DNA from 3 places in the Streptomyces sp. NPDC020681 genome. Region 1 is predicted to be linked to each of the others. Evidence: riboswitches for the same ligand, from Rfam matches in the RefSeq annotation. Region 1 holds a riboswitch; each other region holds the start of a gene.
What was found. Region 1 has a riboswitch for cobalamin ahead of metE (5-methyltetrahydropteroyltriglutamate--homocysteine S-methyltransferase). Riboswitches for the same ligand answer to the same signal wherever they lie in the genome.
Positions count from the first base shown of each region.

Region 2: it holds a riboswitch for cobalamin, as region 1 does, so the genes downstream of both, ACH4YL_RS30660 (prenyltransferase/squalene oxidase repeat-containing protein) here and metE (5-methyltetrahydropteroyltriglutamate--homocysteine S-methyltransferase) in region 1, are expected to answer to the same signal.
Region 3: it holds a riboswitch for cobalamin, as region 1 does, so the genes downstream of both, ACH4YL_RS09030 (ribonucleoside-diphosphate reductase subunit alpha) here and metE (5-methyltetrahydropteroyltriglutamate--homocysteine S-methyltransferase) in region 1, are expected to answer to the same signal.

Region 1 covers NZ_JBIRTX010000001.1:402,573-405,837, reverse strand. Annotated here, with positions in the region: gene ACH4YL_RS01630 (DUF2993 domain-containing protein) at 1-32, shown strand, start outside; gene ACH4YL_RS01625 (ArsR/SmtB family transcription factor) at 119-871, opposite strand; cobalamin riboswitch at 948-1,183, shown strand; gene metE (5-methyltetrahydropteroyltriglutamate--homocysteine S-methyltransferase) at 1,307-3,265, shown strand, end outside.
Region 2 covers NZ_JBIRTX010000016.1:65,993-69,257, reverse strand. Annotated here, with positions in the region: gene ACH4YL_RS30670 (energy-coupling factor transporter transmembrane component T) at 1-290, opposite strand, end outside; gene ACH4YL_RS30665 (SCO2322 family protein) at 287-946, opposite strand; gene ACH4YL_RS30660 (prenyltransferase/squalene oxidase repeat-containing protein) at 946-2,175, opposite strand; cobalamin riboswitch at 2,297-2,416, opposite strand; gene ACH4YL_RS30655 (hypothetical protein) at 2,559-2,753, shown strand; gene ACH4YL_RS30650 (hypothetical protein) at 2,782-2,922, opposite strand; gene ACH4YL_RS30645 (MBL fold metallo-hydrolase) at 3,020-3,265, opposite strand, start outside.
Region 3 covers NZ_JBIRTX010000003.1:422,114-425,378, forward strand. Annotated here, with positions in the region: gene ACH4YL_RS09025 (sensor histidine kinase) at 1-1,120, opposite strand, end outside; cobalamin riboswitch at 1,375-1,517, shown strand; gene ACH4YL_RS09030 (ribonucleoside-diphosphate reductase subunit alpha) at 1,661-3,265, shown strand, end outside.

The DNA.
Region 1 (3,265 bases):
CCGGTCTGCGGCTGGGCAAGGCCGGTTCCTGACGCGCCGGCCGGACGGCTTCTCCGGTACGGGTGCGTTCATCGGGCGCTCGTACCGGAGTGCCTGTCCGCCACGATCCGCCGCCGCGTCAGGAGTACATCTGCGAACCGGGCGTGGTGAGCAGCTCGCCCGTCTCCAGCCAGGTCTTGAGGCCGGAGAGAATCATCGGCCAGCCGCCGTACAGCTCGTCGTTGGCGCCGTCGCGCAGCTGGTCGTGCGTGACGACCAGTCGGCAGGAGTCGCCGACCGGCTCGATGTCCCAGGTGACCCTGGTCGTGCCCTCGCTCTTCACCTCGTCGCTCCACAGCGCGACCATGCTCTGCACGAGTTTGCGCGGCGGATCGATCTCGAGGATCTCGCCCTCGCCGAGCAGGCCTTCGGCCTTCGGATGGCTCATCTCGAAGCGCCCGCCGGGCCTCCAGTCGGCCTTGATCCTCCCGCCGAAGTTGTACTTGCTGCGGATTTCGGGGTCGGTGATCGCCTCCCAGAGTCGCTCCGGTGTGGTGCGGATGTAAATCTCGAAGATCTTCTCCATCGGACTCTCCAGTCGGCTCTTGAGGCCACTGAGGCCAGCGGCCCACGGTTCCGCGTACTTGCTCACCCACCGGTCGTGGACGAGCCGGATGGGCACGGGGTTCAGGAAGTGGAGCTTCTCCCGGCCGCGGCGTCTGGTCACCACAAGGCCCGCCTCTTCGAGCTGCTTGAGGTGCTTCATCACGCCGAAGCGGGTGATGTCGAACCGCGCCTCGAGCGCGCTGAGCGTCTGCCCGTCCTCCCGGAAGAGCTCGTCGAGGAGGCTGCGTCGCGTCGGGTCCGCCAGTGCCTTGAACACTTCGTCCACGCTCACCAAAATAGGTGACCTTTTGGTCACCTGTCAATGGTCCGGCAAATCCGTGGGTCCCGGCCGGATCGGCGGTTAGGCTGACCTCGCAGCTGGTTCGCCCTGCCCTCCAGGCAGGCGCGTCGCAAGAGGGAATCCGGTGAGAGTCCGGAACTGCCCCGCAGCGGTGAGTGGGAACGACCGCCGTCTTACGCACTGGCCCCGGACCACGGGACTGGGAAGCGACGGCCAGTAGATGCCTTCGTACGAGGAATTCCTTCGTCGACGGCGCGCCCGCGAGTCCGAAGACCTGCCACTGCCCGTGCGCGAACGCGCGCGGAGATCTCGGTGACCTCGCGGGAGGGTCGGCGGTACGGGCAGACGCAGGCAGCTGCCCCTCCTTCGCGTTCCGCGGTGCTCCGAGGTCATGGACGAGTACTCGCGAAGGAGAGTTCCGTGACCACCAGCTCCACATCCCCAGGCTCCCGGGCCACCGTCCACGGCTACCCGCGCCAGGGCCCCGACCGCGAACTGAAGAAAGCGATCGAGGGCTACTGGAAGGGCCGCGTCGGCGCGCAGTCGCTGACGGAGACGGCCGCCGCCCTGCGCCGGGCCAACTGGCGGCAGCTCGCCGACGCCGGCATCCACGAAGTGCCGACCGGAGACTTCTCGTACTACGACCATGTGCTGGACACCAGCGTCATGGTCGGCGCTATTCCCGACCGTCACCGCGCGGCCGTCGAAGCCGACCCGCTCGACGGCTACTTCGCCATGGCCCGCGGCACCCAGGACGTCGCGCCGCTGGAAATGACCAAGTGGTTCGACACCAACTACCACTACCTCGTCCCCGAACTCGGCCCCGGCACCGAGTTCACCGCCGACTCCGCAAAGCAGGTCGCGGAGTTGAAGGAGGCGATCGCGCTCGGACACACCACCGCCCGGCCGGTCGTCGTCGGCCCCCTCACCTATCTGCTGCTCGCCAAGCCCGCGCCCGGCGTCCCCGCCGACTTCCAGCCGCTCACCCTGCTGGACCGGCTGCTTCCGGTGTACGAGAAGGTGCTCTCCGACCTGCGGGCGGCGGGTGCGCAGTGGGTGCAGCTCGACGAGCCGGCGCTCGTGCAGGACCAACCGCCTGCCGTGCTGAGCGCCGCCACCCGCGTCTACCGCCACCTCGGCTCCCGCGACGACCGCCCGAAGCTCCTCGTCGCCTCCTACTTCGACCGGCTCGGCGAGGCGCTGCCGGTACTCGCGAAGGCGCCGGTCGAGGGGCTGGCGCTCGACTTCACCGGGCCCGCCGCCGCCAACCTCCAGGACCTCGCCGCCGTCGGCGGTCTGCCGGGCAAGCGGCTCGTGGCCGGAGTCGTCGACGGCCGCAATGTGTGGATCAACGACCTCGGAAGGTCGACGGTCACCCTCGCCACCCTGCTCGGGCTCGCCGGCACGGTGGACGTGGCTCCCTCCTGCTCACTGCTCCATGTGCCGCTCGACGCCGCGGCGGAACGCGATGTCGACACCCAGGCCGCGCGCTGGCTCGCCTTCGCCCGGCAGAAGACCGCCGAGGTCGTCACGCTCGCCCGCGGACTGACCGAGGGCGCCGACGCCATCACCGCCCAACTCGCCGCCAACCGCGCCGATCTGCACTCCCGTGCCGCCTCTGCGCTGACCCACGACCCCGCTGTGCGCGCCCGCACGGCCGCCGTCACCGACGCGGACACCCGGCGCACCCTGCCGTACACCGAGCGCTCGGCGGCCCAGCGCTCGCGCCTGCGGCTGCCGCTGCTGCCGACGACCACGATCGGCTCGTTCCCGCAGACCGCCGAACTGCGCACCGCGCGCGCGGACCTGCGGGCCGGCCGCATCACCGCCGAGCAGTACGAGGAGCGCATCGGCGCCGAGATCCGCGAGGTGGTCGCCTTCCAGGAGAAGGCCGGCATCGATGTGCTCGTACACGGCGAGCCCGAGCGCAACGACATGGTGCAGTACTTCGCCGAGCAGCTGAGCGGCTGCCTCGCCACCCAGAACGGCTGGGTCCAGTCGTACGGCACCCGCTATGTCCGGCCGCCGATCCTGGCCGGCGACATCTCCCGGCCCGACCCGATGACCGTGCGCTGGACCCGGTACGCGCAGTCGCTGACCGACCGCCCGGTCAAGGGCATGCTCACCGGCCCTGTCACCATGCTCGCCTGGTCCTTCGTCCGCGACGACCAGCCGCTCGCCGAGACCGCCCGCCAGGTCGCGCTGGCGCTGCGCGACGAGGTGAACGACCTGGAGGCGGCCGGGACTTCGGTGATCCAGGTGGACGAGCCCGCGCTGCGCGAGACGCTGCCGCTGCGCAGCGCCGGACGGGCGGCGTACCTGGCCTGGGCGACGGAGGCGTTCCGGCTGGCCACCGGCGGAGTGCGGCCGGACACACAG
Region 2 (3,265 bases), on a different contig from region 1:
GTGCCGGGAATCGGCGACCCGAGGACGACGGAGAACAGCACTCGGACGACGAGGACGACGAGCCCGAGCTTGACGAACGCGCCGTAGGAACGGGCCCAGGGCGCGTCGGTCCGCCGGGCGGCGACGACGTATCCGGCGACGCCGACGAGGAGCCCGAGGAGCAGCGGATTGGTGGTCCGCGAGGCGGCGGTCGCCAGCCCAAGGGCCCAGACCCACCAGGCGCCGGCGTGCAGGGCGTTGCTGCGGCCGGCCTCGGGAGCGCGGAAGCGGGCCAGGAACGCGGAGGTCATCGTCGGCGGCGGCGGGACTGCCAGACCGCCGCCGCACCCAGCGCGAGGACCGCCGCGGCGCCCGCGACGATGCCCAGCGACGGGCCGCCGCCGCCCGAGTCGTCCGGCTCGTCCGTCGCCGGGCGCGAGCCCGACACCTGCTCGCCGCAACCGGCCTCCGGGTAGCCCGAAATCGCGCACAGCAGCGCCTGGTTGTTGTACCGCAGCGGCTTCGCCACCGCCGCCAGAGCCTCCGCACTCGTCGCGTCCGGGCGTACCTGCGCACACGCCACCCGGGCCGCGGGCGGGGTCTCGCCGGACGGCGCGTCCGCCGCGGTGCCTGGGTCGATGACCAGCGCGACCCGCTTCGCGCCCGGCTTCGGCGGCGTACCACCGCAGATCGCCGCGAAGTCCGGCGCCCTCCTCGGCCGCGCCGAATCCCCGCTGTCCTCGCTCACGGAGAACCGGAAGCCGTTCACCGAACCGTCCGCGGGCCGCGCGGTCGCCGGCCCCTCGGTCGCGTACGCCCAGGTCGTCCCGCTGCCGATCCAGAACGACCAGTAGCGGTACCCCGCGGCGTGCGCCGGCCCCGCGCCCAGCACCGTCAGTACGGCGCCGAGCGCGAGGGCCAGAGCGAGGGCCGGCGCGAGGCCCGGCGAGCGCGGTCGGGTGCGCATCACTGCTGGTTCTTGCGGCGGCCGCTGAAGAGGATGCCCACGCCGACGCTGGCCGCGAAGAAGGCACCGACGAGCCACCAGACTCCCGCGCCGGACCCCGAGTCGTCCTTCTTCTCATCCGCGGCCTCGGCCTGCTCCGTCGCTTCCGGAGCCGGACCCGTCGCATTCAGACCCGCCACCAGGTCCGTACCGCCGAAGCTCTTCGGGTCCGCGCCCGCCGCGTGCGCCGCGAGGATCAGCTGCGCGTACGCCGCCGGGCCCGACTCCTTCGCCCACGCCGCGGAGTTCTGCTGGAGCCATTCCAGCGGCTTCTTCGCCTGGTCGCCGAGGCCCTGCGCGGTGAGCGCGACGACCGCGTCCGCGGTGTTGCCGTGGTCCGGCTTCTCCGCCGGGTCCGTCGAGCCGGGCATCGGCGGCGTGTTGAGGTGCCCGGTCTTCGCGAGCGCCGTCGCGAGGTACGCCGCGCCGTTGTGCGCCGCCGCCTCGATCGTCGTCGCCTTCTCGCAGGCCGTGCCCTTCTCGTCCGTCGCGCCCGCGGTCACCACCAGCCCCTTGCCGTGCGCACCGAGCACCGCGGCCGCCGTCGAGTCGGCGACGACGCCCGCCATCTTCGGCTGGAACAGGAACGCGCCCGCGTCCTTGCCACCGCACGGCTGCGCGAAGGTCAGCAGCGCGTCGTACGCCGTCTTGCCGCCCTTGGACTTCGTCTCCGCCGGCTTCCCGCCCGACGCGGCGAGCGCGCCGATCACGATGGACGTGGAGTTGGCGTCGCTGGCCCCGCCCGGGTTGTAACCCCAGCCGCCGTCCGCGTTCTGCACGGACTTCAGCCAGTCGACGGACTTCTTGACCGTGGCGTCCTGCCCGCCGAGCGCGGCGAGCGCCTGCACCGCGGCGGCGGTGGCGTTCGAGTCCAGAGGCAGCTTGGCGTCGCACGGCTTGGTGGCATCCGCGCGGTACGACGGGAACGCGCCGCCGGCGCACTGCTGACCGGTCAGCCAGTCCACGGCCTTGCCGGCGGGCTTGACGCCGACCGTGTCCTGCGCGAGCAGCGCCAGCGACTGCCGCCAGACACCGTCGTAGGTCGGGTCGCCGGTTCCGTACAGCCCGGACGGCAGCACGGCGGTGGGCGTCGGGGTCGGCGCGGCCACGGCGGCCGGTGCGATGGCCACGCAGAGTACGGCGGATGCGGCGAGCGCGAGGGCGCTGCGGCGACGGCGAACGGTGGTCATGGCGGGCGGGCCTCTCCTGCGGGATTCCTGCGGGAGCCGGGCACGGGCACGCTGAGGCACCTGGGCTCCGGCCCCGTATTCCTCGACGGTGCCGGCCACCGGCGGGCTGCCGGCGGCGCGAGCCGGTCACGTTCTGTACGGGGCATTCCGACTCACCGCCTGTCGCGGCGGTTCACGGTTGCGGGTCAGTGCCGGATTTGCACCGGCTTCCCCCCGTACGGGCGTGATGACGACTTGCACACTCTACCGGCCGGTCACCGGCGCGCCTTGGCCGCATCCCGGCTCCGCGTCGGGTAAAGGAAACGGTTCCCGGCCCGTGCCCGCGTCGTGCTCGTCGTGCAGGCTGTACGGACACGCCAACGAGTGGAACGGAGCCCGGAGTTGTGCCGCGCTACCGGGACCTGCTGACCAGGGACCTGTTGGTCTGGTCCCTAGTCGCGCTCGCGAGCAAGGCTCCCGTGGCCATGGCACCGCTGGCCTTCGTGTTCTTCAGCCGTGAGAGTCCGGGCGGATACACGCTCGGTGCGACGCTGGCATCCGCGTACGTGCTGGGCGAGGTGGCCTCTCGCGCAGCCTGAGTCTGCGGGAGCGGCTCCCCGAGCACGCTCACGCCGCCGGATACTCCGTGATGTACGCGGTGTCGGGCGTGGGATACAGCGTGACGGCCGCACTGTCCGCGGTCGTACTCGACTGGGCGGATCCCTCGACGGCCGTCCTGGGTGGCGTGGTGATCGCGCTCGTGGTCACCGGCGTGAGCGCGCTGGCGGAACGAGATCCGGGCCGGACACGGCGTGAAGAGTGTGCCGAGGCTTGAGCCGGCAGTGGTGAGTCCGGACCGTCGGCCTCACACCGCCACGTACCGCGTCGGCTCTCCGGTGAGCACCTCGCCATGCCCCAGCTTGACCAGCCTGCGCAGATGCGCCTCCGCCTCCGAGACCGCGATGTTCCGCGATCCGTACGGGATCTGCTCCCAGGGCCGGTTCCACTCCATCCGCTCGGCGACCTGCCAGGGCGTGAGCGGCTCGACGAGCAGCGCGAGCAGTCCGGTCAGCCGCTCCTCGTGATGCGCGAGCAACTCCCGTACCCGGGA
Region 3 (3,265 bases), on a different contig from region 1:
GCCCGATCCCCGGCTCACGCCGAGGCTCGGAACCGGGCGGCTCCGCCGCGGACTCCCGTGTCTCGCCCTTCAGTGTCGCGGCCAACTGCTCGGGATCCATCCCCGTGCCGTCGTCCTCCACGCTGATCCACGCCTCGCTGCCGACGTCCTCCGCCGTGATCACCAGGTGACCGGGGCCCGCACGGCGCTCCAGGCCGTGGCGGACCGCGTTCTCGACGAGGGGCTGCAGGCAGAGGAAGGGCACCACCACGGAGAGCACCTCGGGTGCCACGCGCAGTACGACCTGAAGGCGGCTGCCGAACCGAGCGCGCTCCAGCAGCAGGTAACGGTCGATGCACCGCAGCTCCTCGGCAAGGGAGGTGAAGTCACCGTGCTGGCGGAACGAGTACCGGGTGAACTCCGCGAACTCCACCAGCAGCTCCCTGGCCCGTTCCGGATCGGTTCGGACGAAGGAGGCGATGGCCGACAGCGAGTTGTAGATGAAGTGAGGCGAGATCTGGGCCCGCAGCGCGCGCACCTCCGCCTCCGCGACGGCCGCGCGCGAGCGGTCGAGCTCGGCCAGCTCCAGCTGGGTCGACACCCAGCGCGCGACTTCCGTGGTGGCTCGGACCAGTCCGGTGGAGGCATTGGTCGCGTACACCGCGAGCGCACCCTCCGGCCGGCCGGCCACGATCAGCGGCACGACCACGCCCTGCCGCAGCGGACAGTCGGCCCTGTTGCATGGTGGATCGCCAGGGCCGATGACCTCGGTGCGTCCGGCGGCGAGGGCCCGCCCGGCGTGCTCGGGCACGGCTGCCCTGTGGTCGTGCCCCGGCTCCGGCGCGGACCCGTCCCAGGCCAGCACGGTGCCGGAGGCGTCCGTCATGGCCAGCGCGGGTACATCGAGCAGCGCCCGCAGATGCCGCCCGGCCCGTCGCGCGCTGTCCGCGTTCAGCGTGGCCCGCAGCGGGGGTGCCGCGAGCGAGGCGGTGTGGAGTGTCTCGTACGTCGCCTGCTCCTGGGCCGTGCCGAGAAACTGCCGCTTGCCGACGGTGCGCAGCATCAGAAGCCCGGCAGCAATGAAGAACACCAGCGCTGCTGCCAGAAGTGCAGCGGCCGCACCGGTCGAAAACCACGGCATGCTCCGGACGCTACACCCGCATCACGCGTGATACGCGGCCGCGACCGGGGTGCGTGGCCCACCCATGACCGCATGGCCCATCCGAAGACCTCCTACGTTGCACCGAGCCGCAGTCCCTGCCCCGCCTTGTGACCGAAGTGCGGTCTCCCCGGCGCGCCGGCGGATCGCACGACTCCGCGAACTCAACCGAGTGACCTTCGATACGACTTGGGGCTCCGGCCCGCCACGACACAACATGTGGGGGGTGCGGCAACTCCCCGCCCCCACATGTATGCTCGTGCTCGCTGTCGCCGCAGGGGAATCCGGTGCGAATCCGGAACTGTCCCGCAACGGTGTGCTGTGGTGCGCTTTGTCGTACCCGCAAGTCCGGGCACCTGCCGACAGTGCGTCCGGCTCGACCGAACCGGACGCCGAGACGTCCGGGCCTCGCGGGTTGGGCCGGTGGACGCCGTACCGAGTGCTGCCCTGACATGGTCGCGCGCGCTCGAACGGCCCCGCCTCCTCCCCGCCGGCCCAGAGCCGAGCGAGGGAGAGCACCACGTGACCATCGCGCCAGCCGATCCGGCTTCAGGCATCTCCGAGCAGTTGGCGGACGGCCCCGGGACCGCGCTTCTGCGGACCCTGACCGACCTCACCGCCGATCTGCCGGACACCGACCCCGGACGGGTCGCCGCCGCCGCGCTGCGCGGCCGCCACGCCGGATCGGACGCGGCCGAACTCCGTGGACTCGCCACGGACGCCGCCGCGGGCCTGATCTCCGAGGACCCGGCCTACTCCCGGCTCGCCGCCCGGCTCCTGACCCGCACCATCGCCGACGAGGCCGCCGACCAGGGCGCGGTCGCCTTCTCCGCGTCGGTCGCGGTCGGGCACCGCGAGGGCCTGATCGCCGACCGTACGGCCGAGTTCGTGACGCTGCACTCCGCGCGCCTTGACGCGCTCATCGACCCGGACGCCGACGACCGCTTCGGCTACTTCGGGCTGCGCACGCTCTACAGCCGCTATCTGCTCCGGCATCCGATCACCCGTCAGGTGATCGAGACGCCGCAGCACTTCATGCTGCGCGTCGCCTGCGGCCTCGCGGAGGACGACAGCGTCCGCGCGCTGGACGAGGTCGCCGCGCTGTACGGCCTGATGAGCCGTCTCGACTATCTGCCGTCGTCCCCCACGCTCTTCAACTCCGGCACCCGCCACCCGCAGATGTCGTCCTGCTATCTGCTGGACTCGCCGAAGGACGAGCTCGACTCGATCTACGACCGGTACCACCAGGTCGCGCGGCTGTCGAAGCACGCGGGCGGCATCGGTCTCTCGTACTCCCGCATCCGCGCCCGCGGTTCGCTGATCCGCGGCACCAACGGGCACTCCAACGGCATCGTGCCGTTCCTGAAGACCCTCGACGCCTCGGTCGCCGCGGTGAACCAGGGCGGCCGCCGCAAGGGCGCGGCCGCCGTCTACCTGGAGACCTGGCACGCGGACATCGAGGAGTTCCTGGAGCTGCGGGACAACACCGGTGAGGACGCCCGGCGTACGCACAATCTGAATCTCGCGCACTGGATCCCGGACGAGTTCATGCGACGCGTCGAGGCCGACGCCGAGTGGTCGCTGTTCTCGCCGGCCGATGTGCCGGAGCTGGTGGACCTGTGGGGCGAGGAGTTCGAGGCCGCGTACCGCGCCGCCGAGGCCAAGGGTCTGGCGCGCAAGACGATGCCGGCGCGTGAGCTCTACGGCCGGATGATGCGGACGCTCGCGCAGACCGGCAACGGCTGGATGACCTTCAAGGACGCCTCCAACCGCACCGCCAACCAGACCGCCGAGCCCGGCCACACGGTCCACTCCTCGAACCTGTGCACCGAGATCCTGGAGGTCACGGACGACGGCGAGACGGCCGTCTGCAACCTCGGTTCGGTCAACCTGGGTTCGTTCGTGGACCGGGGAATCGGGGGCGACGGCATCGACTGGGAGCGTCTTGACGAGACCGTCCGTACCGCCGTCACCTTCCTTGACCGGGTCGTCGACATCAACTTCTACCCGACCGAGCAGGCCGGCCGTTCCAACGCCAAGTGGCGTCCGGTGGGCCTGGGCGCGATGGGTCTCCAGGACGTCTTCTTCAAGCTGAAGCTGCCCTTCGACTCGGCCGAGGCACGGGCG